3 regions of the Agrobacterium larrymoorei genome follow, and region 1 is predicted to be linked to each of the others. Evidence: predicted binding sites of a transcription regulator. Region 1 holds the regulator's gene; each other region holds the start of a gene.
What was found. Region 1 encodes LexA, which represses DNA repair genes until DNA is damaged. Its sites were predicted from a motif close to TGTTCNNNNTGTGTTCNG; they were not measured.

Region 1 (10,792 bases):
GTTCGCCTGTCCGGTTCCGAGGTGCAGTATCTGGCGAATTCGCAGTGGAGCGACAGCCTGCCGAAGATGGTCCAATCCAAGCTGGTCGAGGCCTTCGAAGACACAGGCAAGCTGGGTGGCGTGGGACGTCCGGGGCAGGGGCTTGCCATCGACTATCAGGTCGTAAGCGACATCCGCACCTTTGAAATCGATACCAAGGGTAACGTCGCCAATATCGAAATTTCGGTAAAGCTTCTCAATGACCGGAACGGCACGGTCCGCGCCCAGGAAGTCTTTCGCTCCAGCGCCCGCGTCAACGGTTCAGGCAACGCGAATTTCGTGAAGGCCATGGATACGGCTTTTGCGGCGGTATCGCGCGAGATCGTCGCCTGGACGCTGAAGTCGCTTTGATTTGAAGCCGCCGCCACACAACAGGCTGGCGGCTTCTCAATTTTAATGCCTCAGCATTCCAGGTGTAGGCGCAATCTCCACGTTTCCCTCATTCCTGTGCTTGTCACAGGAATCCAGCCAGCCCAGTCTTGGGCTGAAAGACCTTCCCGCCGCGCAGACGCGCATCTGCTGGATTCCTGTGACGAGCACAGGAATGAGGGAGTTTGTCTTAGCCGATGGATGCCCTGATCGGCGAATGAAGCTTAGATTTGTCCAGCGCGGACTACCGGTCAACCGACATTCTTAAACAAGATGACTTAGCAGTTCATTCCGCGGCCACTTCCTGCTTCCACTCGGGCAGTGGAAAGACCGCATCATATGCCCAGTTGAAGACGAAGGCGTAGACGACGTAGAACAGGGCGAAGGATACGTCCATCACAAGCGCATGAAGAATGCTTATCTCCAGATACCACGCGATGAACGGCATGAGGACCAGCAGCAGGCCGAGTTCGAACAGCACGGCGTGAGCGACACGGATTGGTGTCGTCTTGAGTGTGGTACCGCGGGTGCGCTGCATGATGTGGTCGAAGATCAGATTATAGACGTAGTTCCACGAGGTCGCGATCGTCGCGCTGACAATGCCGACGACGCCGATGGCCTCCAACGGCATATGGAATATGAGGGCGCCTAGAGGCACCACGAGAATAAGGCCGATGATTTCGAAGCTGAGGGCGTGGCGAATTCTATCGCGTAAAGTGCGCATGGGATGCTCCCGAACAATATATCGGGTCGTCCCGAATGCTACAGCCAGACCGGCAGAGGTCGTCCTCTGATGCCTATATAAGCCGAGCCGGTTTTCGCTTCAAGTTTTTGCTCAACAAAAAGGCAGGGCGCTGTAAAAATAAACAGCGCCCTGCCTTGAATTTATCCAGCGAGATTAGCGCTTGGAAACCGGTACGTAGTCACGCTTTGCAGCGCCGGTGTAGAGCTGGCGCGGACGACCGATGCGCTGCTGCGGATCTTCGATCATTTCGTTCCACTGCGCGATCCAGCCCACGGTACGTGCGAGAGCGAAGAGAACGGTGAACATGGTCGTGGGGAAGCCGAGCGCCTTCAACGTGATGCCGGAATAGAAGTCGACATTCGGATAGAGCTTCTTTTCGACGAAGTAAGTATCCGAAAGAGCGATCTTTTCCAGTTCCAGAGCAACCTGCATGATTGGATCGTCCTGGTTGCCAGTGGCTTCCAGCACTTCATACATCGTCTTCTGCATGATCTTGGCGCGCGGATCGTAATTCTTGTACACGCGGTGACCGAAGCCCATCAGACGGAACGGATCGTTCTTGTCCTTGGCGCGGGCGATGTATTCGGGAATGCGATCAACGGAGCCGATTTCGTTCAGCATGTTGAGGGCAGCTTCGTTTGCGCCGCCGTGGGCAGGGCCCCAGAGGCAGGCAATGCCAGCTGCGATACATGCGAACGGGTTGGCGCCCGAAGAGCCGGCCAGACGAACGGTCGAGGTCGAGGCGTTCTGTTCGTGGTCTGCGTGGAGGATGAAGATGCGGTCCATGGCGCGTGCCAGAACCGGATCGACCTTGTAGTCCTCGCAAGGAACGGCGAAGCACATGTTGAGGAAGTTGGATGCGTAATCCAGATCGTTCTTCGGATAAACGAAGGGCTGGCCGATATGGTACTTGTAAGCCATCGCCGCAATCGTCGGCATTTTTGCGATCATGCGCAGAGAAGCCACCATGCGCTGATGCGGATCGGTGATGTCGGTCGAGTCGTGGTAGAAAGCCGAGAGAGCGCCGACCGTGCCGCACATGACGGCCATCGGGTGGGCATCGCGGCGGTAGCCGGTGAAGAAGCGGCTCATCTGCTCATGCACCATGGTATGGCGCGTGACGCGGGTGTCGAAATCCTTCTTCTGCGCGGTCGTCGGCAGTTCGCCGTAAAGCAGCAGATAGCAGGTTTCGAGGAAATCGCCCTGTTCGGCCAGCTGCTCGATCGGGTATCCACGATGCAGCAGAACGCCTTCGTCACCATCGATATAGGTGATCTTGGATTCGCAAGATGCGGTGGAGGTAAAGCCCGGATCGTAGGTAAAGGAGCCGGTGTTCTTGTACAGCGCGCCGATGTCAACGACGTTCGGCCCAATCGTGCCTTCTCGTACAGGAAGATCGACCTTTTTATCGCCGAGGGTCACTGTAGCGTTTGTTTCCGTCATACTATACCTCCGAAATATGCAGGCGATGCGCGGTGACGCATCAGCCAGTTATAAGCGTCTCGGATTAGCTATATGATCCGCGCGAAGATGCCAAGCTATCCAAAAGGCAAATTGTGCATCGCGGCATGGGAATATCCCGATATGGGCCACTTTTGGGCCCGGCTGTTTCATTCTAGGTCAATGCTTCCTTAAAACCCAAGACGGTTGCAATCCGGATTTCGAGGTTGCAAACTAAGGCCGGGGGACAGGGGCAGACGGTTGAACGATCACGGAGAAAGGCGGCAATTCCGCGTGGGCGAGAAGGGCTCTGTCATGGAGACGGAGCTCGACCATATGCTGCTGCCCATCCATGGCTCGCGAAGCGTCGTGGCTATCCCCGATGAAGACCATGGTCCTGTCTTTAGCCGTTCCCAGCGCTTCAGGCAGCGTGTTGCCGCCTGCATTATCGAGGAGCTGGATTACCGCCAGAGTTTTCTGTTCATTCCGGTTTTTATCGGGGCAGGGGCTGCTTTCTGGTTTTCTCTTTCGGTCGATCCATCGCCCATCATGCTGGCGCTGATCAGCGTCTGCGTTCTCCCCGCCGCTGTGGTTCTTCGCCACCGGCAAAACGTGGCATCTTCTCTTCTGGCCGCCGCGAGCCTGATGCTGGTCGGAATGCTGCTTGCCGCCTGGGAAACGCACCGCGCAGACACGATCATTCTCGATACGGCGGTGACCACGACTATCGTCGGCAAGGTGGAACGTCGGGAAATCGATGCGCGCGGGTACTGGCGGTACATCGTCGCGTTGAAGTCCACGGCAAATCCCGTCCTTGCCCGGCAACCGAACAGGGTTTCCGTCCTCTCTCGCAGCCGCCATGAACCGATTGCGATTGGCGGCATGCTTTCTGGCAAAGCCAGATTGTCGCCACCTTCAGGGCCCGCGCTTGCGGGCCTCAATGATTTCGCCTTTGGCGCTTTTTTCAATGGCGTTGGCGCGACCGGGTTCTTTTATTCTCCGCCTCAATCACTGCCCTCGGAAAGCGATAACGACGCCGTTGTGACGTGGCTGGAGCGCGCAGATTCATGGCTTTACAGGCTGCGGACAGCCATCGCGGACAGAATAAGAAGCATCATCGGCGGCGATGCGGGGGCTTTTGCGGCTTCCATCGTCACCGATGAGAGACGTGCGATTTCTGGCGAGACGATGGAGGCGCTGCGCGTTTCCGGTCTGGCGCATATCGTTGCCATTTCCGGGCTCAACATGGCGCTTGCCTCTGGCATTTTCTTCGTCGGCATGCGTCTGGCCTTCGGTCTGTTTCCGGGTTTTTCCCAGCGCTGGCCGGTCAAGAAAATCTCCGCTTTTGCGGCACTTTTGATGACGCTGGCCTATTACCTCATTTCCGGTTTTGCGGTATCGGCGGAGCGCGCCTGGCTTATGATGTCGATCATGCTGATTGCGGTGCTGGTGGATCGTCCTTCCATCAGCCTTCGCAACGTCGCGCTCGCCGCCATCATTATCATTGCGCTTTCGCCGCATGAGGTGATGGGGCCGAGCTTCCAGATGTCGTTTGCGGCGACACTTGCGCTCGTATCCGGCTTTGCTTTCTGGACGAGATGGCGCGGTAACCGGGAGCGACTGTTCATCTCGCGCCCGCCTTTGTGGCTGGTGGCGGCGTCCAAAACCGGGACGATTATTGGTGGTATCGTCATCACTTCGCTGATCGGCGGTATCTCGACAACGATCTATTCTGTCGAACATTTCCACCGCGTCACCAGCTATGGGCTGGCGGCAAATCTGGCGGCAACACCGGTCATGTCGATCATTGTCATGCCGTTCGCACTTATTGCCATGCTGCTGATGCCGTTCGGTCTCGATGCACCATTTCTGAAGGTGATGGGATATGGCATGGCGCTGGTGATCGATATTGCCAAAACCGTTGCCGCCTGGGGCGGCGATGCCACGATTGGGCGGCAGAGCCAGTGGTTTTTGGCCATCTCCACAGCGGGATTTCTGTTGTTGACTTTGCTGCGAAGCAGGCTCGCGCTCTTGGGAGTGCCGCTTATTCTTGTGGGCCTTGCGATGGTGTTTACCGAACAGCTACGCCCCAAGCCGGATTTGCTGATTTTCGAGGACGGCGCACTTGTGGCGCTGGTGACGGCGGATGCCGTTGCAACCACCAAGTCGCGCGCGACGGGCTTTGTCTACGAGCAGTGGGAGAGGGCGCTGCCTCTGCCGGAGCGGCATGTTCCACCAATCACGCGGGATAAGCCTGATGATAACGGGGAGCAGACCATGTCAACGCAGCGGTCCTATGCATTGACGGACAGGCAGCGCCAGGAGGCTCGTCGCCAGATGCTTTCAGCTTTTGAAAAGGACAATATCTTTACCTGCCAGAAGAATGCCTGGTGCGCAGCCAGGCATGGAAGCGGCGTGAAAATTGCCGTTCTGTCCAATAGCGCTCTCGCTGGCACGGCCTGTGATGTGGCGGACATTGTCGTCAGCTCGCGCTTCGTGCCTTTTTCGCAGTGTAAATCAGGCGCGATCTTGATTACCAACAACACGCTGCGCCGCACAGGTTCGCTCGAGCTTTGGCTCAACGCGAACGTTTCTCCAGTTGGACGTGCGAGGGCGGCGATGGATGGTGCTGGCAGACCTTGGTCTCTGCATCGCAGCTATGATTGGCGCGCCAAGAGTTTCGATAATTCTCTGCCGCCGCACATCGAAAATATGCTGGCGGCAGGCGGCTGATCAAGATCCGATGCGGAAGTCCTCGATGATTTCGCCGGTCGATGCGGCTTCCTGCTCATGTTCGGGGTCTCGCCATGGTTCCAGCAGCGCTGCTTTTTCCCACTCCCGCATTGCGGACAGGTTCAGAAGCCGGTTTTTGTATGCTTCGGAAGCGGGCGACAGGCTGGTTCCGTAAGTCCTGAAGCGGAAGGCAACCGGGCAAAAGAATGCGTCTACAGCGGTAAAACGCTCTCCCGCCAGAAACGGGCCGCCGAAGGTTTGCAGGCCCTGCTGCCACAAGGCGTCGATACGGGCGATATCACTGCTAAGGGACGGCGAGGGTGCGTGCGGGCGAATGCGCAAGCCGACGCTCATGGGATGCAGGTTGCGCAGAGATTGAAAGCCGGAATGCATCTCCGCGGTAACGGACCGCGACCACGCGCGCGCCGTCTTATCCTGCGCCCAAACGCCTTCGTGGCTTTCGGCAAGATATTCAGCAATGGCCAGCGTGTCCCAAACCGTAACGTCGCCATCGATCAGGCACGGAACTTTGCCGGTGGGCGAGAACCAAGTGAAGTCGTTCTTAGGGTCGGGATCGTTGAAGGGAGCCAGCTTTTCGTTGAATGGAATATTCAAGGTCTGCATCAGCGCCCAGGGCCGAAGCGACCATGACGAATAGTTCTTGTTGGCTATATAAAGATCGTACATCGCGGGACCCCTCTAGTATCGATTACAGATAGCATGTCTTGAGCTTCGTAACGCACCAGCGACAGGCAATACAGGCGTCTTTAGCGATGAGTGTCTTCAAACTATTTGATGATTGAGTTTTCTTGTCAGCAAGACCCATAGGCCTGGTCAGGCTAAATTAATTATCGAACCTCTTTGCCTGAAAATTGTTTGGTTTGGCTGTGTAACCGAACAAGGAGGACCACGCATGGAAACCAGAACCGGAGGCTGCTTCTGCGGCAAAGTAAAATTCTCCGTATCGGGCGAACCATATCGTGTTGGAATCTGCCATTGCATGGATTGCCGCAAACATCACGGCGCACTCTTTCACGCATCGGCGATTTTTCCGGAAGACGCGGTACGGATCGAAGGCGAAACTGGCAGCTATAACGGACGCTTCTTTTGCCAGAATTGCGGCTCTCCCGTTTTCGGCAAAAGCGATGATGAAATCGAACTCAATATTGGCTCTTTCGATTCCACCAATCAGTTCGAACCGACATATGAGTTATGGACAATCCGTCGCGAGGCGTGGTTGCCGGATTTTCCGATGATGAAGCAATATGACCGGAATCGTGAAGCAGAAAGCCGGGAAGAGCAGGGGCGCTGAAAGAAGGCGCGTCCCAGCGGGGCGCGATGCACTTAACTAACGATACGTCGCTCGGGCTGATTTTATCAATCATGCTCGGCGCTTCACCAAAACTTTCTGCACCCCTTCTCGACTCGCTAACAAGCAGATGAGCTTCGAGGACAATATTTGGCTGGTACCAAGCGCTCTGGAAGCGACCCTCTTACCATTCGTTCCATCAACACTGCGCCAATCTCAACGGCGAATTCTTTGGTGCCAAGTATGTCGCAGATCGCCCTCGAAAGCTAAAACGCACTCTCAGGAATCTCCGAACATCTGTAACCAATGTGTCCGGTCTTTCCAGCGCCGTGAAGAACGCACAACCACCACGCCCGGAAATATCTCACAGCGTCGCCGGAATATAGGGCTTACTGAAGAAGCAACTACGCACCTTCAGTTAGATGTTCCAAGCACAAGCCTGTCGCGCCTCAACTCAATGATAGCGCCGGATGAGACCAACCAGCTTGCCCTGAATCTTCACCCGGTCAGGTCCGAAAATTCTGGTTTCGTAAGCCGGGTTGGCCGCCTCGAGAGCGATCGACGCGCCTTTGCGGCGGAAGCGCTTGAGGGTTGCTTCTTCGTCATCCACGAGCGCAACGATAATATCACCGGGGCTTGCGGTGCTGCCATTGCGGATAATGACGGTGTCGCCGTCGAAAATCCCTGCCTCGATCATCGAGTCACCCTTGACCTCGAGGGCGTAATGCTCGCCGCTGCCTAGCATGTCCATCGGTACGGCAACGTCATGCGTATTGTTCTGAATTGCGGAAATCGGCACACCTGCGGCAATCCGGCCCATGACGGGAACTGTTACGGCACCGGAAAGCGCATCATTTGCGGGTTTGGGCGCAGGCGCTGGCTCTGGCGCTTTCGGCTTGCCGAGACTGCCTTCGATAACGCTTGGCGAAAAGCCGCGCTGGGGTTTCTGCGAAGGAGGCGTATAAGCCTCCGGCAGCTTGATGACTTCCAGCGCTCTGGCGCGATTGGGAAGCCGGCGGATGAAACCGCGTTCTTCCAAAGCAGTGATCAGCCGGTGGATGCCGGATTTTGAAGCCAGGTCGAGTGCATCCTTCATCTCATCGAAAGATGGAGGCACGCCGGATTCCTTCATTCGCTCATGAATGAAGAGAAGCAGTTCCTGCTGTTTGCGCGTGAGCATGAAGAAACACCCTTGGACTGTGTGGCGAAGATTCGCGAAACAAATACAGAACGAACACTATATGTTCCATATGTGTTCTGCAATCCCTTAAAATTTCGCTAAGTCTCAGGTTGTGAAATTTTCTTCGTGAAAAGCAACCAGGCGCATTGGCTGATGACACCGAAGGCCCTTGCTGATATGGCGTGCGCACAACGAACCGGCCTCGCCGGATGCTCTTAAAAACGGGCGCTACTCTGGAATTGTGAGGAAGACGATGACTGCGAAGAACAATCTTAAAGTGGTGGCCGGTGAAGGTGCGGGCGCCGTATCGTTTTGCAATACCGAGCGCTTTTCGCTGATTGCCGGGCCTTGCCAGATGGAGAGCCGGGATCATGCCTTCATGATTGCGGGAACGTTGAAAGAGCTTTGCGCGAAGCTCGGCGTCGGCCTTGTGTACAAGTCCTCGTTCGATAAGGCCAACAGGACATCCCTGTCCGGCAAGCGCGGCATCGGTCTCGATAACGCCATGGAGATTTTTGCCGATCTGAAAAAGGAATTCGGCTTTCCTGTTTTGACGGATATCCACACCGAAGAACAGTGCGCCGTCGTTGCGCAGACGGTCGATATTCTCCAGATTCCCGCGTTCCTCAGCCGCCAGACGGACCTTCTTGTTGCTGCCGCCAAGACTGGTCGCGTAATCAACGTCAAGAAGGGCCAGTTTCTTGCGCCCTGGGACATGAAGAATGTGCTGGCCAAGCTGAATGAAAGCGGCAACCCGAATGTGCTGTTATGCGAACGCGGCGCTTCCTTCGGCTATAACACACTGGTTTCCGACATGCGTTCGCTTCCGATCATGGCATCGCTCGGCGCACCTGTGGTGTTCGATGCAACGCATTCCGTTCAGCAGCCGGGTGGGCAGGGTGGTTCCACAGGCGGGCAGCGTGAGTTCGTTGAAACGCTTTCGCGCGCCGCTGTTGCAGTTGGCATCGCGGGGCTGTTCGTCGAGACGCATGAAGATCCCGACAATGCGCCTTCCGATGGCCCGAACATGGTTCACCTTAAGGACATGCCGAAGCTTCTGGAAAAACTTTTGGCCTTCGATGCGATTTCCAAGGCGGCCTGATTTCGTCCTAATCGATTTTTATAAGGTGGCGGACGCCTCGCATGGGGCGTCGTCATTGTAATTTCTTACGCTTCGTCTACAGCGAAAAGGCAATTACATCCGAGTCGTCGTTAAGTATCGTTCTACTGCGCATCTTCGCTGAAAACGGCTTCACAGCCTTGCCGATGCGCTCTAAGACAAGCGACTGAAACCATCTGTTCCAGTCCCAAGGGAGAGACCATGACAGCCATTACCGATATCATCGCACGCGAAATCCTCGACAGCCGCGGCAACCCCACCGTTGAAGTGGACGTGTACCTCGAAGACGGTTCCTTCGGCCGCGCCGCCGTTCCATCGGGCGCTTCCACCGGTGCCCACGAGGCAGTCGAGCTGCGCGATGGCGGCAAGCGCTATCTCGGTAAGGGCGTTGAAAAGGCCGTTGAAGCCGTCAACACGGAAATCTTCGATGCGCTCGGCGGTTTCGATGCCGAAAGCCAAATCCATATCGACCAGACGCTGATCGCGCTCGATGGTACGCCGAACAAGTCTCGCCTCGGCGCGAACGCCATTCTCGGCGTTTCGCTCGCTGTTGCCAAGGCTGCTGCCGAAACGACAGGCCTGCCGCTTTACCGCTACGTCGGCGGCCCGAACGCGCATCTGCTGCCCGTTCCGATGATGAACATCATCAATGGCGGCGCGCATGCCGATAACCCGATCGACTTCCAGGAATTCATGATCATGCCGGTTGGCGCGGAAAGCATCCGTGACGCCGTGCGTATCGGTGCGGAAATTTTCCACGTTCTGAAAAAGGAACTGGCAGCACAGGGCCACAACACCAATGTTGGTGACGAAGGCGGCTTCGCGCCTGGCCTGAAGAGCGCGCCGGACGCACTCGATTTCGTGATGCGGTCAATCGAAAAGGCTGGCTACAAGCCGGGTGAAGATATTGCACTCGCTCTCGACTGCGCATCCACCGAGTTCTTCAAGAACGGCAAGTACGAGATGGAAGGCGAAGGCCGCACGCTGGAGCCGGAAGCAATGGCCGATTACCTTGCTGAACTCGCGGGCAAGTACCCGATCATCTCCATCGAAGACGGCATGGCCGAAGACGATTGGGAAGGTTGGAAGTACCTGACGGACAAGATCGGCTCCAAGGTCCAACTCGTCGGCGACGATCTGTTCGTGACGAACTCCGCGCGCCTGCGCGATGGCATCAAGATGGGCGTTGCAAACTCCATCCTCGTCAAGGTCAACCAGATCGGCTCGCTGACCGAGACACTCGACGCTGTCGAAACCGCTCACAAGGCACGCTACACCGCCGTCATGTCTCACCGCTCCGGTGAAACGGAAGACTCCACTATTGCGGATCTCGCCGTTGCGACGAACTGCGGTCAGATCAAGACCGGTTCGCTGTCGCGTTCGGACCGTCTGGCGAAGTACAACCAGCTGATCCGTATCGAAGAAATGCTCGGCCCACAGGCTGCATACGCCGGTCGTTCGATCCTGCGCGGCTGATTTTCGTCAGTATGCAGATATGAAGTAAGGCCCGCGAAAGCGGGCCTTATGCTTTTGTAAGTCCAATTTTTCTGCCGAAGAGACGATTCGATTACGGATTCGTCTGGTTCTGCGCCGGGGCATTCGGAGATGCAGGCGCCGTTGTATCAGGCGCAGGCGTTGCTGGCGCCGGAGGTGGCGTGGACGGGGCAGGCGGCGGCGCGCTTGGCGCCGTAGACGTCGCTGGCGGCGTCGTGGATGTCGAGCCTGTCGTGCTGGACGTATTCGAACCGGTCATAAAATAAGCGAGCGCCAGAATGACGACGATCGCCGCAATCACGATAGTCACTGTACGATTGTTCATGGTGCTTCCTCCCAAATCACCCCATGCCGAACATCGGC
Region 2 (10,792 bases), 560 kb from region 1:
CCGCGACAACATCGTTTCACGGCGTTCATGCGCGTCAGCCATATTAATTAGATATATGGCCAGCTTGCTCCTGGGGAATGGCAGTAAATCCAATGCGTTCTCTCGGCAAAACCCGCTTTCATGAAGGATTTATTGCCGATTATCATGCCGAAAGGAATAGGGTTGTTACGACGTTCAGTGAAATCTTTTTCGTTGCACCGCAGCGCTCACGCCTTTTCCACAAACCCATCCAGCACCCGCTTCTGCCCGGCACGGTCGAAATCGATGGTCAGCTTGTTGCCTTCTACCGAGGCCACGTTGCCGTTGCCGAATTTCAGGTGGAAGACGCGGTCGCCGATGGCGAATTTCGACGGGGTGTCGGCGACGGACTTTGCCACCAGTTCGCCATCTATCGTGCGGGTGCGCGGGCCGCTTTCGCCGTAGCCGATGCGTTCTACGGAGTGGCCTGAGCGGGTGCCCCAATTGTCGCGCGTGGCATCCGAGCGGTTGGCCTGGGCTCGTTTCCAGCCAGGTGTCGAATAGTTGTTGGTGAACGGGTCTGCCTTGTCGAAGCGTGACTGGCCGTAGCCGCCGCGCCCACCATAACCGCCGAAATTGCTCTCCGATGCGGAGACTTCAACATGGGAAGGCGGCAGTTCATCGAGGAAGCGGGAGGGCAGGGTGGATTGCCACAGGCCGTGGATGCGCCGGTTCGAGACGAACCAGATGTGGCAGCGGCGCTTCGCACGCGTGATGCCGACATAGGCGAGGCGGCGCTCTTCCTCGAGGCCGGAACGACCGCCTTCATCCAATGAGCGCTGATGCGGGAACAGGCCTTCTTCCCAGCCCGGCAGAAACACGGTTTCGAATTCCAGACCCTTGGCGGAGTGCAGCGTCATGATGGAAACGGCGTCGAGATCCTCGTTCTGCTCGGCATCCATCACGAGCGCGACGTGCTCGAGAAAGCCGCGCATGCTCTCGAAGCTCTCCATCGAGCGGATGAGTTCCTTCAGGTTTTCCAGTCGTCCGGGCGCTTCGGCGGTCTTATCCGCCTGCCACATGGCGGTGTAGCCGCTCTCGTCCAGTATCTGTTCGGCCAGAACCGTATGTTCGGTGTTTTCCAGCAGGCTCTGCCAGCGGCGGAAATCCTGCACCACGTCGAACAGCGCCTTGCGGGCTTTCGGCTTCAACTCGTCCGTCTCAATAATATCGGCGGCGGCAGCCAGCATGGGGATATCGCGAGCGCGCGCATAATCATGCAGGTTGCGGATCGTCGTATCGCCCAGGCCGCGCTTCGGCGTGTTGACGATACGCTCGAAGGCCAGATCGTCTGCCGGTTGGCAGACGAGGCGGAAATAGGCCATGGCGTCGCGAATTTCCAGACGCTCATAGAAGCGCGGGCCGCCGATAACGCGGTAGTTCAGACCGAGCGTAACGAAGCGATCTTCGAACTCGCGCATCTGGAAAGATGCACGAACCAGGATCGCCATGTTGTTGAGCGGATGATCCTTGCGCTGCAGCTGCTCGATCTCTTCGCCGACCGCGCGGGCTTCCTCTTCCGAATCCCAGGCAGCGTGGACCACGACTTTTTCATCGTTCGGATCGACACGATCGGTGAAGAGCGTCTTGCCGAGGCGGCCTTCATTATGGGCGATCAGGTGCCCGGCAGCGCCAAGAATATGTTCGGTGGAGCGATAATTGCGCTCCAGCTTGATGACCTTGGCGCCGGGAAAATCCTTGTCGAAACGCAGGATATTATCCACTTCCGCGCCGCGCCAGCCATAGATGGACTGATCGTCATCGCCCACGCAACACACGTTCTGCGGCTCGCTTTTGGAGCGCTGGGCCAGAAGCCGCAGCCACATATATTGGGAGGTGTTGGTGTCCTGATACTCGTCCACCAGAATGTAACGGAACTTCTGGTGATACTCCTTCAGAATATCCGTGTGCTTGCGGAAAATGGTTATCGGGTGCATAAGCAGATCGCCGAAATCGCAGGCATTCAGCGTTCTCAAACGGGCCTGATAGGCGGCGTAAAGTTCGCGTCCCTTGCCGTTTGCAAAGGCGCGGCTGTCGCCTTCGGGAATATCCGGCGGTGTCAGACCCTTATTCTTCCAGTTGTCGATCATGCCCGCGAACTGCTTGGCAGGCCAGCGCTTGTCATCCAGACCTTCAGCCTGAATAAGCTGCTTGATGAGGCGGACAACATCGTCGGTATCGAGAATGGTGAAGTCCGATTTCAGCCCGACGAGCTCCGCATGTTTGCGCAGCAGCTTGACGCCGATGGAGTGGAACGTGCCGAGCCAGGGCATGCCTTCGACCGCGCCGCCAACGAGAACGCCGATACGCTCCTTCATCTCTCGCGCCGCTTTATTGGTGAAGGTCACTGCCAGAATCTGGCTGGGATAGGCGCGGTTGGTCGCGAGAATATGGGCGATACGCGTGGTCAACACGCGCGTCTTGCCCGTGCCCGCGCCCGCCAGAACCAGAACCGGTCCATCCAGCGTTTCGACAGCTTCGCGCTGTTCGGCGTTGAGGCCGGAAAGATAATCGGGCGCTGCACGCCCCTGGTCGCGGGCGGCCATGGCACGCGCGGCGATGCCCAGGCCCGGTGTACCTTGACCACCGGCAGCCGGTGCGCTCGGAGCCGGACGGCGCGGCTCATTTGGTTCTTCATCGAAGAACGGCATATCGTCGAAACTGTTGCTCATGCGGCTCAATGTAGTGATTCGGGATATAAACGCCAGAAGTTCGTTCTTCTTTTATTCCCATATCGACTGTCTTCGTGATGATTTCGGGGCGGTTAGGGGCGTTTGGCAAGATTACGTATTGCATCATGGACGAGCGTGCAGGGTCAGAGTGTCTTCGAAGCTACCCATTTGCGTCATCCTCGGGCTTGACCCGAGGATCCATGGGCACCGCTGCTGGAGACGTGGCTGGATCCTCGGGTCAAGCCCGAGGATGACGGCAGTGGGGATGGATTCGTCCTGCCAATTTTCTCAGTCATAAGGCGTTGATCGGTAGAACCAGTCCAACAGGCACTACACTGATCGATCCACATCCGCATCAAATGCCGCATCCACCGGCAATTGAAGTGCTGTCGCAAGCTGGTTGGTTTTGGCGGCGAGCGCAATGACTTGCAGGAGGTCGGCATGCTGGTCGTTCGTCATCCCCTTGGCCTTCGCCGCTGCCGTGTGGGAATGGGCGCAATAGGAGCAGCCATTGGTGACGGAGACTGCGATATAGAGCATTTCCTTGACCACGGGATCGAGCGCGGAGGGCGTTGCCATGACGGCTTTTACCTCGGCCCAGGTCTTTTCCAGAAGATCGGGGTCGAAGGCGAGGTAGAGCCACATGTTGTTGATGAAATCGGATTTACGGGTGGTGCGGATATCATCGAACACCGCTTTTACGCGCGGATCGGCTTCCGGGTTCTGTGCCTTCGAAACGGTGCTCATCGATTTCTCCTCCCATATCGGCTTGCAGGAAGATGATAACATGCTACCGGAAGACTGATGATCGGCTGATCGCATATTTTTTAAATGCGACCGGGTTTTTGTCACGATATTGCAACCTAAAATAAATTAAACGACCCTGTTTTGATTTGATGCAGTAAAAAGTCTGTTGAATTACAATTCCGTAAGAAACGGAATCTTGCGTTGCGTTGTTATGCACGAGCAAAGATACTGCGGCAAATCATCCGGCAGCCCCTGGGCTTTAGAGCGCGGCTTAGAACGGAAAGATCATACGGAGAATTGCATGCGGGTTTGGAGCCAAGTCGTTGTCAGTCTTGCAGTCGTTGGGGCTGGTTTCGGTCTATGGGCGTTTAATTCGTCCACGGGGCAGGGCCTGCTTGCGAAGACTGGCATTGTGGGCGCGGACAAACCTGCCGCCCAGACTGCTTCGGGCTCTCCTGCGCGCGGTGGTTCCGGTGGTCAGGGTGGTGGCGGCGGACGCAATAATGCGACGCTGGTCGTTACCTCGCCGGTGAAGACAGGCACGGTGAACGACCGCCTGAATGCCATCGGCAATGGCGAAGCGATCCAGACCGTGACGGTTACGCCGCAAGCCTCGGGCCTGATCTCGGAAATCCTCGTTTCTTCCGGCCAGAAGGTCAAAGAGGGTGATGTTCTGGCGCGGCTCGATGATGACGAGCAGCTGATCGAGCGCGACAAGGCACAGGTTTCGCTAAAAAGCGCTATCGAGAAATCCACCTCCTATAAGAACCTGCAATCCGTCGCGCGTCTCGACGTGCTGGATGCGCAGATTGCCGAAGAAGCGGCAAAGCTTGCGGTCAGTACGGCGGAACTCAATCTCAAGCGCCGCAACATCGTGGCGCCAATCGAAGGCATTGCCGGGATCGTGGCTATCAATGTCGGGGACAATGCAACGACGCAGACAAGCATCGTCAGCCTCGATGATCGCTCGAAAATCCTCGTCAACTTCTGGGCGCCGGAGCGCTTTACCACCGCCATCAAGGTGGGCATGCCGGTTGAAGCGACGTCGATTTCGCGCCCGGGCGAGACGTTCAAGGGTGAAGTGGAGGCGGTCGATAACCGCGTGGATGAGGCAAGCCGCACCGTGCGCGTCCGCGCCGTGTTCGATAATGCCAGGGATGAGCTTCGCGCGGGCATGTCCTTCGGCGTGACCATGCGGTTTCAGGGCGAAACGTTTCCGTCTGTCGATCCGCTGGCCGTGCAGTGGGATGCCGAGGGCTCTTACGTCTGGCGCGTGACGGACAACAAGTCCGGCAAGGTCCGTGTTCAGGTGGTTCAGCGCAACCCGGATTCGGTTCTGGTGAAGGCCGAGCTGGCGCAGGGCGATCTGCTGGTAACCGAAGGTCTTCAGCGCGTTCGTGAAGGTGGCGCGGTGCGCATTGGCAATGAACCGAAAGCACCGGAGGTCGCAAGCCAGTGAGTGGACCTCAGAACGGACAGACGCCGCCAACCGGTCAGGATTCGAAGCTGGCCTTCACAGCGCTTTTCGTGCGCAGGCCCATTCTCGCCGCCGTTATCAATACGCTGCTGGTGGTCGCTGGCCTTGCCGCGCTCGTCGGCGTGGAGGTGCGCGAGTTGCCGGATGTCGACCGCCCGGTTATTTCGGTGCGCACGACCTATGACGGCGCGTCTCCGCAGACCATCGATCAGGAAGTGACGCAGACAATCGAAGGGGCTGTCGCGCGTGTTAGCGGCGTGAAGTCCATTTCGTCCGCGTCGCAGTTCGGCACCAGCCGCGTGACGCTGGAATTTGGTGACAATATCGACCTTGCCGTTGCGGCAAACGATGTGCGCGATGCGATTGGCCGTGTAGCGAACCAGATGCCGGATGATGCGGACGAACCGCAGATCATCAAGGCCGATTCTGACAGCCAGCCGATCATGCGCCTTGCCGTCACCTCGTCCACGCTCAGCATGGAAGACCTGACGAAGCTGGTAGATGACGAGATCATCGACCGTCTGGCGGCGGTGGATGGCGTGGCCGATGTGGAGCTCTATGGCGATCAGGAAAAGGTTTTCCGCATCGATCTGGACCAGGCGGCACTTGCCAGCCGGGGCCTGACGGTGACGGATGTTTCCAATGCGCTGGCAACGGCGGCGCTCGATGTTCCTGCCGGTTCGCTGAAAAGCACGACGCAGGATATCGTGGTTCGCGCAACCGCCAATCTGACGACGCCTGCCGAGTTCGAAAACCTCATCATCAAAAACAAGGTGCGCCTGCGCGATATTGCAAGCGTGCAGCTTGGCGCGGATGACGAAAGCACGTCGCTTCGCTCCAACGGCGTGCAGGGTGTGGGCCTTGGCGTCATCAGGCAGGCGCAGTCCAATACGCTCAACATTTCAAGCGGCGTGAAGGCGGCTGTGGATGCCATGGCGCCGAACCTGCCGGAGGGCACGCGCATCGTCGTGACCAGTGACGATGCCGTTTTCATCGAGGGTGCGCTTCACGAAGTGGAACTGGCGCTCGGCCTTTCCGCGCTGATCGTCGTGGTCGTTCTTTATCTCTTCCTGCGGGATTGGCGCGCAACGCTTATTCCTGCCATTACGATGCCAGTTGCGCTGATCGGCACGCTCGTTGCGATTTATATGGTGGGCTTTTCCATCAACATCCTGACCCTGCTCGCCATCGTGCTGGCAACGGGTCTGGTGGTGGACGATGCCATTGTGGTGCTGGAAAACATCGTGCGCCGTCGTGCAGAAGGCATGGGGCCGCGTGCCGCAGCCGTTCTCGGCACGCAGGAGGTTTTCTTTGCGGTTCTGGCAACGACGGCCACACTTGCCGCCGTGTTCATTCCGCTGTCCTTCCTTCCCGGCCAGCTTGGCGGCCTGTTCCGTGAATTCGGTTTCGTGCTGGCTTTCGCAGTCGGTCTGTCTTCGGTGGTGGCGCTGACGCTGTGCCCCATGCTGGCATCGCGCATGTTGAAGAAGCCGGTGGAGGACCAGAGCGGTCCGCTTGCCTGGTTCGGCAATCTCTTTGCCACGACCTACAAGAACACGCTTTCGAGCTGCCTCAGCAATCCGCTGATCGTTATCGTCGTGTCGCTTGCCTTTGCCGGTGCGTCCTGGGTGGCGTTCGGCATGGTGCAGAACGAATTGACGCCGCGCGAAGACCGTTCCTCCATCTTCATGCGCGTCACCGCGCCGCAGGGCGTCAGCCTCGAATATACGCGCGACCAGTTGCAGCGCATCGAGGAGAACCTGAAGCCCCTGCGCGACAGTGGCGAAATTCGCAACATCTATTCGATCACCGGCATGAACGGCTCGTCCAACACCGGTTTCATGGTGCTGACGCTGGCCCCATGGGCAGACCGCGACCGGACGCAGAACCAGATCGCACAGGATATCAACGCCGCAGCACAGAAGGTGCCTGCACTGCGCGGCACGGCGCAGCAGCCGAACAGCCTGCGCATTCGTGGTGCTGGCAACGGGCTGAGCATGGCGATGGTCGGTTCGAACTACCCGGCACTGACCGAGGCCACGCAGAAGCTGCTTCTGGCGATGGAAGAAACCGGCATGTTCGATACGCCGCGTTTCGATAACGAGCCCAATCAGGCGCAGCTTTCCGTCGCCATCGACCGCGAGCGTGCTTCCGACCTCGGCATCGATATTACCGGCCTGTCTCGCGCCATGCAGTCTCTGCTCGAGGGCCGTTCCATCGTGGATGTGTTCGTGGATGGCGATGCCATTCCGGTGCGTCTTCTGGCCTCCACGCGTCCTATCAACGATCCGACCGATCTCGAAAACATCTTCCTGAAAACGGGAGATGGCAAGATGGTGCCGATGTCGGTGATTGCCTCGCTGAAGGAAAACGCCGTTGCGCCGCAGCTGAACCGTGAGCAGCAGCTGCCATCCGTCGGTTTTTCCGCCAATCTGCGCGAAGGCGTTTCGCTGGGTGAGGCGGCGGCCAAGGTCAATGAGCTGGCAGGCCAGATCATGCCATCCGGCGCGCGCCTGATGCCGCTGGGTGAAGCCGCAACGCTTCAGGAAAATTCCAGCGGTATGCTGCTGACCTTCGGCTTTGCCATCGCCATCATCTTCCTCGTGCTCGCGGCACAGTTCGAAAGCGTGTTGAGCTCGCTCATCATCATGACCACGGTGCCGCTCGGTCTTGCCTGCGCCGTCATCGCGCTGCTCGTTACGGGATCGAGCCTCAACGTCTATAGCCAGATCGGCCTCGTGCTTCTGGTGGGCGTCATGGCCAAGAACGGTATTCTCATCGTGGAATTCGCCAACCACCTGCGCGATCAGGGCGCAAGCGTGCGCGAAGCCATCGAGAAAGCCTGCAGCATCCGCCTGCGCCCGGTGATGATGACGATGATCGCGACCATTCTCGGTGGCGTGCCGCTGGTGCTGGCACAGGGTGCCGGCGCCGAGGCACGTATCGCGCTCGGCTGGGTCATCGTCGGTGGTTTGGGCTTTGCGACGCTGGTGACGCTCTATATTACGCCGGTGTCCTATCTTCTCCTCGCGCGCTTTGCCAAGCCGCAGGCAGATGAGGAAATTCGCCTGCATCGCGAACTGGAAACGGCCATCCGCCGCCGCGCAATCGAGGAAGACAAGCCGCTTCTTGCCGCGGAATGATTTGCCGCTAAAGGCTGGTCCCGCGAAATGCCAATGCTGGACAAAGCTTACGCCGTGTCACATACCACGCCGGGCTCGCGCATGAATGCGAGTCCGGTGTTTTAGCATGTGGAGCAGATCATGGCCTTGAAGGATGTCGTATCGGGAGCACGAAACGAGGCTGGCATTGCCGCCGTTCTCGAGGTTCTGAAAGGCGCTCTTGGCGAGAAATTCCAGACCGGCCGGTCCTTCCGCGAGCAGCATTCCCACACGACGACCTATCTCACCACGCAGCTGCCGGATGGCGTTGCCTTCGTGGAAAATGCCGATGATGTGAAAGCCGTCGTGAAAGCCTGCGCTGCGCACAAGGTGCCCGTCATTCCCTTCGGCACAGGGTCTTCTCTGGAAGGGCAGGTGAACGCGCCTTCGGGCGGAATATCCATAGATTTCAGCCGGATGAATCGTATTATCGAAGTCAATGCTGAGGATCTGGATGTGACGGTGGAGCCGGGCGTGACCCGCGAACAGCTCAACACCTATCTGCGCGATACCGGCCTGTTCTTCCCAATCGATCCCGGCGCGAATGCCTCCATCGGCGGCATGGCCTCCACCCGCGCTTCGGGCACCAATGCCGTGCGCTATGGTACGATGAAGGACAATGTTCTGGCCGTGACGGCAGTGACCGCGAATGGCAAGGAGATCCGCACCGGAAGGCGCGCGCGCAAATCCTCTGCCGGTTACGATCTGACACGGCTCTTCGTCGGCGCGGAGGGCACGCTCGGCGTTCTGACCTCCGTCACGCTCAAGCTTCAGGGCATTCCTGAAAAAATCGCAGGCGGCGTCTGCACCTTCGATAGCATCAAGGCGGCTTGTGACGCCGTAATCATGACGATCCAGATCGGCGTTCCGGTTGCTCGCATCGAGCTTCTCGATGACGTCCAGATCCGCGCCTGCAACGCCTATTCCGGTCTCGCTTATGAGGAGAAGCCCACTCTGTTCGTGGAGTTTCACGGCACGGAGGAGACGACCGCGCTGCAATCCCAGCAGTTTGCCGAGATCGTCGCCGAATTCGGCAGCACGGATTTCAAGTGGACGGGCGATGCGCAGGAGCGCAACAAGCTGTGGAAAGCCCGCCATGATGCCTATTGGGCCTCGCGCGCGCTCGCGCCACATCTGGACGGCCTTTCGACCGATGTCTGCGTGCCGATTTCCCGCCTTGCCGACTGCGTGGTGGAAACGCAGCAGGACATTGCCGAAAACAACATGCTTGCTCCTATCGTCGGCCATGCTGGGGATGGAAACTTCCACGTTCTGGTGCTTTTCGATGGAAAAGACCCGGCAAGCGTTGCGAAAACGGAAGCCTTCGTCGCACGTCTCAACCGCCGCGCCATTGCCGTGGATGGCACCTGCACGGGAGAGCATGGCATAGGGCAGGGGAAGATGAGTTTTCTTGAGGAAGAGGCCGGAAACGCGCTCGATACGATGCGTGCCATCAAGCGGTCACTTGATCCGGATAATATTTTCAATCCGGGCAAGCTGTTCCGCCTCTGACTTGGTTAGAAACCGGGCAATCTTTCGCTAATTGATGCTTGCCCTAGAGCGAAAAAACGCTAGTTTTCATCGGTGATTAGAGCGTTTCCGTCTTCTTCCGAACACGGAAACGCTCTAATTCCTTGTTTAACGCATTGTCCGGACGCAAAACCGCTTCGCACTTTTGCTGGAAATGCTCTAAGGGAGACGACGGGTCGTGCTCGGACGCATACTGGTTTTTCTGGGCGGACTGCTTGTTGTGGCGCTGTTTGCGGCGCTTCTTATTCCCTATTTCATCGACTGGACGGACTTCCGCCGCAACTTCGAGGATCAGGCAAGCCGCATCATCGGCAAGAAGGTGGTGGTGCATGGGCGCGTCGAAGCGCGGCTTTTGCCATTCCCCTCCGTGACGTTGCATGACGTGCGCGCCGGAACGGATGCCGATGGCTCGCCGCTCATTCAGGTTGCCCGCTTTTCCATGGATGCCGAGCTTGCGCCGTTTCTTTCGGGTGAGGCACGCATTTTCGATATGCGCATCGAGGAACCCAAGGCGAAGATCCGTCTGCTGAAGGACGGCACGCTGGATTGGATGCGCGGTGGCCGCGCGGAAATTCCGGCACGGACGGTGGTTCTTGAAAGCGTCAATATCGAAGGCGGGCAGATCGAGTTCATCGATGAACAATCTGGCCGCAACCGCACCATTACCGGGCTCAACGCAGCCATGTCGGCGAAATCGCTGGCCGGTCCCTGGCGGGCGGATGGCCGTGCGGCTATCGATGGGCATGCGGGCTCCTTCTCGCTTTCCAGCAGCGAGCCGGACCCGACGGTTGGCCGCATGGGCCTTCGCCTGCGCATGCAGCCGGATGAATATCCGGTCGAAATCGATCTCGATGGCGGCATCGCGGCTGCTGCTGGTCGCCCCGTTTATAGCGGCTCCTTCGCCTTTAATTTCAGGCAGGATGACAAGCAGAAACAGCAGAACGATCAGTCGATCTTCACCGCACCGCGCACGCGGGGCAGCTTCGAACTGACCAACGGCCGCGTTCGCATTCCAAGCTACCGCATGGAGCTTGGCGGAACGGAAAATCCCTATATCGTGACGGGCGAGGCGACGCTGGACACGGGTGCTGCACCCGAATTCCTGCTGACTGCGGATGGCCAGCAGATCGATTTCAACCGGTTTTCACCGGTGCCGGTGCAGCCTTCCAGCGGCAAGACCTCCCGCA
Region 3 (10,792 bases), on a different replicon from region 1:
TTCTCGCTCAGGAAGCTTCCGCCCCTTTCGGCCTTAAATGGGTGGTCAGTGCTTCTGAAATCGAAAAACTCGGTGTTGTACTGCGTCCTGCGGATAACACGACGTTCGGCAAAACTTACGTCGCGACTTCTTTGCCCAAGGCGCTAGCTGACATGAAGCTTGTGATGCTGTCGTTCGGGCATGACGATCGCCTCTGGCGTATCGTGGTTCTGGGGGAAGAGTTCGTCAATGACCAGTATGGGTCCCGCATCATTGACCGTTACAATCAACTCGCTGCTTCTCTGGCAAAGAATTATACCGAAACTGGGGTGTACGAACGTCGGCCCAGCGATACCTTCTATGGTAGAGCGGAAAATTTTGCGTACTCCCTTAGCCAGAACGAGGCTAATTGGTTTCGGACTTACAAATCAGATGCCAGCACAGTCGAGCTTTCGGCTAATTCAAATCACAAGAACACATTCTGGCGTCTCATTTACGTCCAGCGAGAGGGGAAGAAGGTGTTCGAGGCCAGCAAGGCTGGCGCCGAGCTTGATGCCCTTTAAAAAAATGTGAGATAGCCTCTGAAAGCAAGTCGATGTCACCCGACTGCATGAGGAAACTGCGCGCATTCTACCCTCATTTTAGACTTCCGAGGAATGCCTTAAAGAACGTCCGCTTAAGGGCCAATTGCGGTCTTTCGCCTTCAGCCGATGGGCAGGATGGCGTGACGAGTCTGAAATCACTCAAGCCTTTTCGACCGCAACGACGATGATCCGGGATCTGCACATCGTTCTTTATAGTGCTACGACCGTGATCCTGGTCTAGGCTGAGACTGACATCAAAATAGAATGAGCTCGTCTTCCTTCTTCACCGCGATGGGTGGCGGAACGATCACCAGCATGTTGCCCGGAAGCGGTCGCTGAAGCATTCTGGCCTCCTCCCAAGGCACTGTCAGCCACAGATCGACCTCCTCTGGTGTCGTCAGGATCGCTGGCATGGCCTTTTCATGGATCGGACTGACGACTTCGTTTGGCGTCGCCGTTAGAAACCCAAAGAGCTCGTATTCCTGCTCGCTATAGCGAACTTTCCGGACACCTTTCCATGGGGTCCAAAAGCCCGCAAAGAACATCAGTGGACGACTGTCATCTCTTGCAAACCACGCGTTCGGAACGCGGCCCCCTGGCACTTTGCTTGCAGGGTCCGGTTCTGCAAATGATGTAAATGGCACGACGCAGCGGCTGATTGCCCCTAGCCACCGCCGCCAATGGGGTGATGTTACATTACGGATATTAGTGACACCTGGGTCGTAGCTTTTTACGAAGGCGGGAGGTGAGGGCATGCCCCAGGTGAGACTTGCGATTTCGCGTTTGCCATCCTCGCCCACGCGGACGACAGGTGCCTTGTATCCTGGATAGACATCGAGCGAAGGTTCATTCCAGCGTGCGGCATCGCGGAACGCCTTGGTGAACTGAAGCACGGCGTCGCTTGTCGTTGTGATGTTGTAGAGATTGCACATGGGATGTCGTCCATCTCTTCTTACGGTCAGCATGACTGTACCGCACCAGAAGATTTTCGCTAGTCGAGCCGGAAAACCTCAGCGTTGTCCTGCCGTTCCCGCAGACCCTTATAAGAAGCATGTCGCAATTTGCCGTCTCCAGTCCAGGCTCTGAACTCGATCTCGGCGATCAGGGTTGGCTCGACCCAGACGATATCCGATTTTTCGGGGTAGGGCACAGGCGGCTGCTTTTGCTTCCAGCGCAGCCTGTCCAGCATCTTACGCAGCTTTGTCATCTCAGCTTCCTTGAAGCCTGTGCCGACATTTCCGATGTGGACGAACTCGTCACCGCGGTAGGCAGCCAATACCACTGAGGCGAAGCCGCTAGGTGATACCGTCGATGGCTCAAAGCCCACGATCATGAACGCTTCGCTCGCAACGCATTTGATCTTCACCCAGTCGCCGGTGCGGCCGGAGCGATAGGGCTGATCGATGTTCTTGCCGACGATGCCCTCAAGGCCAAGGCTGCGAACGTGTTCTAGCAAAACGTCGGGTTTGGCGTCGAGGGTTTCCGACACACGGATAGCACCCTCACATCCCTTCAATGTGTCTTCAAGAAGATGGCGGCGCGAGCGATACTCCATCTCTCTGAGATCATGGCCATCCAGATAAAGCAGGTCGAAGGCGTAAAGGACAGCATCAGAGGCTCGATTACCGGCAGCCCTGCCCGAAGCACCCAATGACTTCTGCAGTAGGCCAAAATCCGGCCGCCCCTCATCATCAAGCATGACCGCCTCGCCATCGATAATCATCGTCGCTGGTCCAAGCGCTTTGGCTGCCTGTTCAATCGCAGGAAACCTGTGCGTCCAGTCATGGCCGCCACGGGTGAGGATGCGGACTCCTGTTGGCGCGATATGAACGGCCAGACGATAGCCGTCCCATTTGATCTCCCAGCTCCACTGGTCACCTTTGGGTGGATGCGCCTGTAGCTGCGCAAGCGCTGGCTCGACGCGATCAGGCATCGGATCGATCAAAAGCTGCGGCTGTGCGGGATTGCGCTTCCGCCGCGGCTTTGAGCGGATCGGGGCTTCGGTATCACGAAGGAGCGGTTTTGATCTCGGTGGCTTCGTCATTGAGAGAGTTCAGCACGAAAAGCTTAAGAAGATTGTGACGACGACGCTCTGTCCCCGATATCCACTTGTTTGGGCTGAACGGACGCGTCGCCTTCAAAATAAATTCCGCAATGCTTAGTCTTTGAATCCGTTTCGAATCTTCAGCTTTGCTAATCCTGGGACAATATTCCTCAACTTTGCCCCGCTTGACTCTTTCGATCCATGAGAACAAACAATGAACAAATAATCTGTACGACATGACGTCGATCCTCTTAGCACGACCTTGAAAGGAGCCGTGAACGATGACCGCTGCCCGCCCCAAGGGCGCCTCCGATGTAATCTGCGATTTGCGCGATCGCATCGCCGCCTTGGAAGGTGTGACTGCAAAACGCGCGGGAACGCTCTCCTTCGGCGTTCGCGAAATCGATGCATCTCTTCCTGGTGGTGGACTTGCCTATGGCGCGTTGCATGAGTTTGCAGGAGGGGGCTCAGGGACTGTGGATGGCGCGGCCGCAGCCCTCTGTGTTGCCGGTATCGCTGCGCGGACAAAAGGTCCCGTCGTCTGGTGTCTGACGCGACCGGATCTGTTCTTTCCGGCACTGGCCGAGGTGGGGCTTCATCCCGACCGGGTGATTTTCGTGGAGTCCGATAGGGAAGAGGATGTGCTGGCCAATATGGAGGAGGGCCTGTCCTTCGGTGGGCTGGGCGCCGTCGTCGGCGAACTCGTCCGCTTGCCCATGGTGAGCTCCCGAAGGCTGCAGCTTGCAGCAGAGCGGACAGGGACGATGGCGCTTGCGGTCAGACGATGGCGACGGCAGACGGAAGCGAATGATTTCGGCCAGCCGACGGCCTCGACCACCCGATGGCGCGTCAGCGTTATGCCGTCGGAAGAGCTGCCGGTACCGGGTATGGGCAGACCTCAGTGGTTTCTGGAATTGATGCGCGTGAAAGCGGGTGAGTGTGCTGAGTTTCTCGTGAGGGCGTGCGATGACAAGGGTCGTCTCGATCTATCTACCGGATCTGCCGACGGATCGCATTCGCCGCGGCGATCCGTCCATTCCGCCTGAGCAGGCAATCGCCGTGATCGCGAAGAGCGGTTCGAAGCGGTGGGTTTCGTCTGCGGACGCCAACGCCCGAAAGGCAGGCGTGCATGTCGGCATGGCAGCAGCGAAGGCACAGTCGCTGTTTCGCGGTCTGATGCTGGTCGACGCAGATGATGAAGCCGACCGAGCCGCACTCGAACGCATCACACTCTGGGCGCTGACGATCTATTCGCCAATCGTCGCCGTTGACGGGATCGATGGTATCGTCATGGACACCGAGCGCGCCGACCATCTTCAGGGCGGTGAGTTGCCGATGGTCACGAAAATCGTCAACCAGTTTCTTGCCAAGAAGCTTACCGCACGAGTGGCTGTTGCTGATAGCTGGGGTGCCGCCCACGCCTGTGCCCGCGCGATCAACCGCGAGAGGATCGTCATTCCGCCCGGTGAGACGGTCCGCGCCATTGAAAAGCTGTCGATTGCGCTTCTGCGTCTTCCGGCAAAAATTGTGAGCGATCTGCGCCTCCTCGGTTTCCAGACGGTCGGTGAGCTCGCCAACACTCCACGCGCGCCACTGACCCTTCGCTTCGGTCCAGAGGTCGGGCGTCGTCTCGACCAGATCTTTGGACGCCTCGCCGACCCGATCGAACCCATCCGTACTCCGGAACTGGTCGAAGTCTCGAAAGCTTTTGCCGAACCCATCGGAGCGGCAGAGACAATCGACAAATATGTCGGGCGGCTTGTTGTTGAACTGGTCGCTAAACTTCAGAAGCGCGGTCTCGGCGTACGCCGCGCCGATCTCATCGTTGAGAAGGTTGATGGCACGAGACAGGCAATCCGTGCGGGGACAGCCAAGCCTGCCCGCGATGTGGCGTGGCTGACAAAACTATTTCGAGATCGGACGGAAAAGATCGAGCCGGGTTTCGGGATCGAGAAGCTCACTCTGGTCGCTGTTATGGCCGAGCCACTGGAGGACGTGCAAAAGGCATCCTACCTGGTTGAGGAAGAGGTGAGGGACGTCACGCCTCTCATCGACATCTACGGAAACCGCGGCCAGCGGGTTTACCGTGTTGCACCTGTTGCCTCCGATGTGCCGGAACGCTCCGTGCAGCGGATCAGCCCGGTTGCTGAACCGATCACCATAGCATGGGTCAGCCACTGGCGTAGGCCAGTGCGGTTACTGCCACATCCAGAGCTGATCGAGGCAATTGCGCTGATGCCAGACCGCCCACCGGTTTCGATCCTGTGGCGTGGCAAGCGCCGTAAAGTCAAACGTGCCGACGGGCCTGAGCGCATTTTTGGGGAGTGGTGGCAGCGGGACGCCGAGATGGAGGCGGTGCGCGATTATTTCGTGATCGAGGACGAGTCAGGGGAGCGGCTCTGGGTGTTCCGCTCCGGCGATGGTGTTGATCCCGAAACCGGATCGCATCGCTGGTTCTGCCATGGGATTTTCGCATGAGTTACGCCGAGCTTCAGGTCACGACCCATTTTTCTTTTCTGCGTGGAGCTTCGTCTGCGCAGGAGCTCTTCGAGACCGCAAAGCTACTAGGGATACGAACACTCGGTGTCGTTGATCGCAATTCGCTCGCCGGGATTGTCCGAGCGCTCGAAGCGTCGCGTGCAACGGGCATCCGCCTTGTCGTTGGATGTCGTCTAGATCTTGCTGATGACATGTCTCTGCTGGTCTATCCCATGGATCGAGCCGCCTATTCGCGATTGACGCGCCTCATCACGCTCGGCAAGTCGCGCGGCGGTAAGAACAACTGCATCCTGTACTGGGATGATATCATGGCCTACGCGGAAGGCATGATCGTCGTTCTGGTGCCGGATCTACCCGATGCTACCTGTGCCGCGCAGCTTCGAAAAGTGGCGCAGCTGTTTGGCGATCGTGCTTACGTATCGCTCTGTCTGCGCAGGCGCCAGAACGACCAGATGCGGTTGCATGAGTTATCCAACCTGGCCGCCCGGTTCAAGGTCAAAACAGTCGTTACCAATGACGTGCTGTTTCATGAGCCAGGTCGGCGGCAATTGCAGGACATCGTCACCTGCATCCGGCACAACACAACGATTGATGATGTTGGGTTCGAGCGCGAAAGACACGCCGATCGATACCTGAAGCCACCGGAAGAGATGGAGCGGCTCTTTCCGCGATATCCGGAAGCCTTGGCGCGAACGATGGAGATCGTTCGTCGTTGCACATTTTCGCTGGAGGAGCTTACCTACCAATATCCGGAAGAAGCGATCGTGCCCGGCAAGGATGCACAGGCGTCGCTGGAGCACTATGTCTGGCAATGCGCACCCGACCGGTATCCGGAAGGTTTACCGACTGACGTCCTCAAAACCGTTCGGCATGAGCTAGATCTCATCCGCACCATGAAATACGCCCCCTACTTTTTGACGGTATTTTCGATTGTGCGCTTTGCCAGAAGCCAGGGCATTCTCTGTCAGGGCCGGGGATCGGCAGCCAACAGCGCTGTCTGCTACATCCTCGGCATCACCTCAATCGATCCCTCGACCAATGATCTTCTCTTTGAACGTTTCGTTAGCCAGGAACGGGACGAGCCGCCGGATATCGATGTCGACTTCGAGCACGAGCGGCGCGAAGAGGTCATCCAGTGGATCTACAAGACCTATACCAAGGATAAGGCGGCACTCTGCGCGACCGTCACACGCTACCGGGCCAAGGGCGCGATCCGCGATGTCGGCAAGGCGCTTGGCCTGCCAGAGGACGTGATAAAGGCCCTGTCATCAGGCATGTGGTCCTGGTCAGAAGAAGTGCCCGACAGAAACATCAAGGAGCTAAATCTTAACCCAGGCGACCGGCGCTTGGCGCTGACCCTGAAGCTGGCACAGCAACTGATGGGGGCACCACGCCATCTCGGTCAGCACCCCGGCGGCTTTGTCCTCACCCATGACCGCCTGGACGATCTCGTTCCCATCGAGCCAGCGACGATGAAGGACCGCCAGATCATCGAATGGGACAAGGATGATGTCGAAGCCCTAAGGTTCATGAAGGTCGATGTTCTCGCACTCGGCATGTTAACCTGTATGGCAAAAGCCTTTGACCTCATTCGCGAGCACAAGGGCGAGGATATCGATCTGTCCAATCTCCGTCAGGAGGATGCTGCGACCTATGCGATGATCCGCAAGGCCGACACGCTCGGCACGTTTCAGATCGAAAGTCGCGCGCAAATGGCGATGCTGCCGCGGTTAAAACCGCGCACCTTCTACGATCTCGTCGTGCAGGTGGCGATCGTGCGGCCCGGCCCGATTCAGGGAGACATGGTCCATCCCTATCTTCGCCGGCGTGAGGGCAAGGAGCCTGTGGAATATCCGACGCCTGAGCTGGAGGCGGTGCTCGGCAAAACACTCGGTGTTCCCTTGTTTCAGGAAAGCGCCATGCGCGTCGCCATGGTCTGTGCCGGTTTTACCGGTGGCGAGGCAGATCAGTTGCGCAAATCGATGGCCACCTTCAAATTTACGGGCGGTGTCTCGCGTTTCAAGGACAAGCTCGTCTCCGGCATGGTGAAAAACGGCTACTCGTCAGAGTTTGCCGAAAAGACGTTTTCGCAGCTCGAAGGTTTTGGCTCCTACGGTTTTCCGGAAAGCCATGCTGCTTCCTTTGCGCTCATTGCCTATGCGTCGAATTTCATCAAGTGCCACTATCCAGATGTCTTTTGTGCAGCACTTCTCAACAGTCAGCCGATGGGTTTTTACGCTCCTGCCCAGATCGTTGGCGATGCAATCAAGCATGGCGTCGAGGTGCGGCCGGTCTGTGTCAATCGCTCGCGCTGGGACTGCACGCTGGAAAAGGTTGGGAGTACCGATCGTCATGCTGTCCGGCTTGGGTTTCGGCAAGTGAAGGGGCTGGCGGTGGCGGACGCCGCGCGGATCGTGACAGCGCGTATGAACAGCCCGTTTGTCTCTGTCGATGACATGTGGCGTCGATCCAGCGTGCCAACGGAGGCTCTTGTCCAATTGGCGGAAGCCGATGCGTATCTGCCGTCGCTGAAACTCGAACGTCGCGATGCGCTTTGGGCTATCAAGGCTTTGCGCGATGAGCCTTTGCCTTTGTTTGCCGCCGCGGCCGAGCGCGAGGTGGCGGCTATCGCGGAACAGCAGGAGCCGGAGGTGGCACTTCGGCAAATGACCGAAGGCCACAATGTCATCGAGGACTATAGCCATACCGGCTTGACCCTGCGCCAGCATCCAGTTGCCTTCCTGCGCAACGACCTGTCAGAACGTAACATCATCACCTGTGCGGACGCGATGAATGCAAGGGACGGGCGGTGGGTTTACACCGCCGGTCTGGTGCTCGTGCGCCAAAAGCCGGGATCTGCCAAGGGTGTGATGTTCATCACCATCGAGGACGAGACCGGGCCTGCCAACATTGTCGTCTGGCCATCGCTATTCGAGAAGCGCAGGCGTATCGTGCTGGGTTCGTCGATGATGGCGATCAATGGTCGCATCCAGCGGGAAGGGGAGGTCGTTCATCTCGTGGCACAGCAACTGTTTGATCTCTCAGGCGACCTCGTCGGGCTGGCTGATCGGGGCACGGAGTTCAGGCTGCCGACCGGGCGAGGGGACGAATTTGCACATGGCGGTGGGCCGGACTCGAGGGATAGGCCGAAGCCGGTTGTGCCGCGAGACATGTTCGTGCCCGATCTTCATATCGATACGTTGAAAGTGAAAAGCCGGAACTTCCAGTGATTTGCAGATCAAGATTCAAAGGTTGAAGGTTCGATTTTGTCAAAAGCTTAAGTCGGCGAGCTACGAGTAGTCTGGATGCTAATTTCGTTCGGCCGACACCGCGTCGACCCAGCGATTTGCCGTAGCTTTATAAGCTGAACATTTACCGGTGGTGCGCACTCCTTACACTTGCCATTATTGGCGGCAAATCGTGGTTTTGACGGGAAGCGTTACTGATGGAGATAAAATGAAATCGGGTATCGTGTGGTGCGCTGCATTCTACTTGCTTCTGACGCTCCAGGCCATGGCGCAATATTATGATCCATATTACGACGGGCCTTATGATTACCGGGAGGGCGTTCCCTATGAAGATGACGGCTCGTATTATGAGAGGCCGCTAGCGCCCCGCTCCTATGATCGTGCACCGCTCTATGATGAGGATCGAAGCTATGATCGCCGCTCCACTGCTCAAGGTCGTACAGGCTCCATCCTCATCGTAACCGGAGAGCACACCCTTTATTACACCGCACCCACGGGCGAACAGTTTGCCTATCCGATTGCCGTTGGCAGGGAGGGCAAGCAGTGGTTCGGCACCACCCGCGTCGTCTCCAAGAAAGAACATCCGGAGTGGCGGCCAACGGCTGAGATGCGTCGAAAAAATCCGAAGCTTCCTGAAGTCGTGCGCCCCGGCCCGTCCAACCCGCTTGGAACGCGTGCGCTTTATCTCGCTGATGGCCTGCTTCGCATCCACGGGACCAACGACCCGTCATCCATAGGCACCAACGCATCAAGCGGGTGCTTCCGCATGTATCGGGAGGATGTCGAGCAGCTATACGAGATGGTGCGTGCCGGAACGCCGGTGACGGTCCATCGATGACAGGCGCGCTGCGTACACCAATCCCAAATGAGTGGGAAAGATGAAGCAGTTCGACTTCACCATCCGGCTGATTGCCGCCTTTACCCTGCTTGCATTGCTGATCATGGCCCAGGGCCTGCTCAATCGTCATATTGCCACCGTCGCCGAACAGCAGGTCATTCGCGGTCGATATGCTGGCGATCTGCTTTCCGGCATGCTGGAACTTTCTGCAACGAAACAGCGGCTGCGTGCATGGTCTTTGCGTGCGTTGATCGGTGCCGATCACGCCCCGGGCGATGGCGAAATGCTACGCGCCCATATGGCGACGACCATTGCGCAGCTCCAGCGTATCAGCAGCGAAACCCGTAAGATGGACAGCCTCGCCAACGCGCCGACCGATGACGACGATGCGCGCGACGAGGCCTTGCGATTGATATCCGGCAGTGTGGTTGCGCTGAGACCTGCCATCGAAGACATCAGGTCTCACACCGGCGCGGAAGATGCGCGCTCGGCCTGGGCCTCCATCGAAGCGATCTTCGATCAGGGTGCCGGGCGAGACCTTCGCGAAGTTCTCAACAACACCATCTCCAAGGAACGATCCCAGCTTGCCTTCACCCGCCAGAATGCAGATATCGCCCTGCTGCGACTGAACCGTGTTCTGGCGTTCGTCACGTTCTTCATCGCGGTGATCGGCATGGGGCTGGCCTATGCCGTTGCCAATGCCATCCGCCGTCCACTGCTTCAGATGTCGGAAGGAGCAAAGGCTTACGAGGCTGGCCAGCTGGAACATCGTATACCGGTCACCACCAGCGATGAATTCGGACGCTTTGCCAAAAGCATCAATCGCATGGCCTCGGAGCTTTTGCTGCGACGAACCGAGGAGGCAAACCAGCGGCACATCCTCGAACAGCAGGTAAAGGAACGAACGGCTGCCCTCGAAGATGCGCTAGCGCGCTTGCGTGCTTCCGAAGGGCGGCGCTTGAGTTTGCTCGCCGATATCAGCCACGAGCTTCGCACGCCCACCACCGCCATTCGCGGAGAAGCGGAAATCGCGCTTCGCAGTCAAAAGACCGAGGGCGACTATCGTGCTTCGCTTGAGCGTATCGGCCATGCGGCTGGGCAGATGGGCAGCCTGATAGACGACCTGTTGCTGATGTCGCGCGGCGAAAACGAGGCTCTGGTGCTGAACAGGGAGCCGATCGACATTGCCGGTCCGCTTGAAGAAGCCCTGTTGAGCGCAACCGCCCTTGCCAATCAACGCAACGTGACCGTTGTCACCGAGACAGACGATAGCGAAGTCATCGTCCTCGGAGATGCTCTTCGATTGCGGCAGGTCATTGCCATTCTGCTCGATAATGCCATTCGCTATTCGCCTAATGATGCGACCATAGATGTGCGAAGCCGGGCGAGTGCCGACATGTGGGAACTGGTCGTCCGCGATAATGGCATCGGTATCGAAGCCGATGAGATGGCGCATGTGTTCGAGCGCAATTTTCGCGGCACAAACGCGCGGCGGCACCGCCCGGAAGGCACAGGTCTTGGCCTCTCCATAGCCCGTCACCTCGTCTCGCTTCATCACGGAACGATCTCGCTGCACAGCGAGCCCAGCCAGGGCACCACA

Region 2: CFBP5473_RS05725 (ATP-dependent helicase) is a predicted target of LexA. The motif match lies at 2,732-2,749, and genes of this name have one in related genera.
Region 3: CFBP5473_RS21570 (ImuA family protein) is a predicted target of LexA. The motif match lies at 2,811-2,828, and genes of this name have one in related genera.

Annotation. Positions count from the first base shown of each region.
Region 1 covers NZ_CP039691.1:1,778,994-1,789,785, reverse strand. Annotated here, with positions in the region: gene CFBP5473_RS08525 (ABC-type transport auxiliary lipoprotein family protein) at 1-390, shown strand, start outside; gene CFBP5473_RS08520 (PACE efflux transporter) at 695-1,132, opposite strand; gene gltA (citrate synthase) at 1,307-2,596, opposite strand; gene CFBP5473_RS08510 (ComEC/Rec2 family competence protein) at 2,855-5,326, shown strand; gene CFBP5473_RS08505 (glutathione S-transferase family protein) at 5,327-6,013, opposite strand; gene CFBP5473_RS08500 (GFA family protein) at 6,240-6,638, shown strand; gene lexA (transcriptional repressor LexA) at 7,090-7,815, opposite strand; gene kdsA (3-deoxy-8-phosphooctulonate synthase) at 8,069-8,917, shown strand; gene eno (phosphopyruvate hydratase) at 9,137-10,411, shown strand; gene CFBP5473_RS08480 (dynamin) at 10,503-10,754, opposite strand.
Region 2 covers NZ_CP039691.1:1,217,425-1,228,216, forward strand. Annotated here, with positions in the region: gene CFBP5473_RS05720 (glycosyltransferase family 25 protein) at 1-93, opposite strand, end outside; gene CFBP5473_RS05725 (ATP-dependent helicase) at 207-2,690, opposite strand; gene CFBP5473_RS05730 (carboxymuconolactone decarboxylase family protein) at 3,021-3,437, opposite strand; gene CFBP5473_RS05735 (efflux RND transporter periplasmic adaptor subunit) at 3,739-4,896, shown strand; gene CFBP5473_RS05740 (efflux RND transporter permease subunit) at 4,893-8,057, shown strand; gene CFBP5473_RS05745 (FAD-binding oxidoreductase) at 8,178-9,587, shown strand; gene CFBP5473_RS05750 (AsmA family protein) at 9,784-10,792, shown strand, end outside.
Region 3 covers NZ_CP039693.1:97,695-108,486, forward strand. Annotated here, with positions in the region: gene CFBP5473_RS21555 (hypothetical protein) at 1-542, shown strand, start outside; gene CFBP5473_RS21560 (SOS response-associated peptidase) at 818-1,495, opposite strand; gene ligD (non-homologous end-joining DNA ligase) at 1,555-2,607, opposite strand; gene CFBP5473_RS21570 (ImuA family protein) at 2,889-3,653, shown strand; gene CFBP5473_RS21575 (Y-family DNA polymerase) at 3,574-5,085, shown strand; gene CFBP5473_RS21580 (error-prone DNA polymerase) at 5,082-8,336, shown strand; gene CFBP5473_RS21585 (L,D-transpeptidase) at 8,563-9,192, shown strand; gene CFBP5473_RS21590 (sensor histidine kinase) at 9,233-10,792, shown strand, end outside.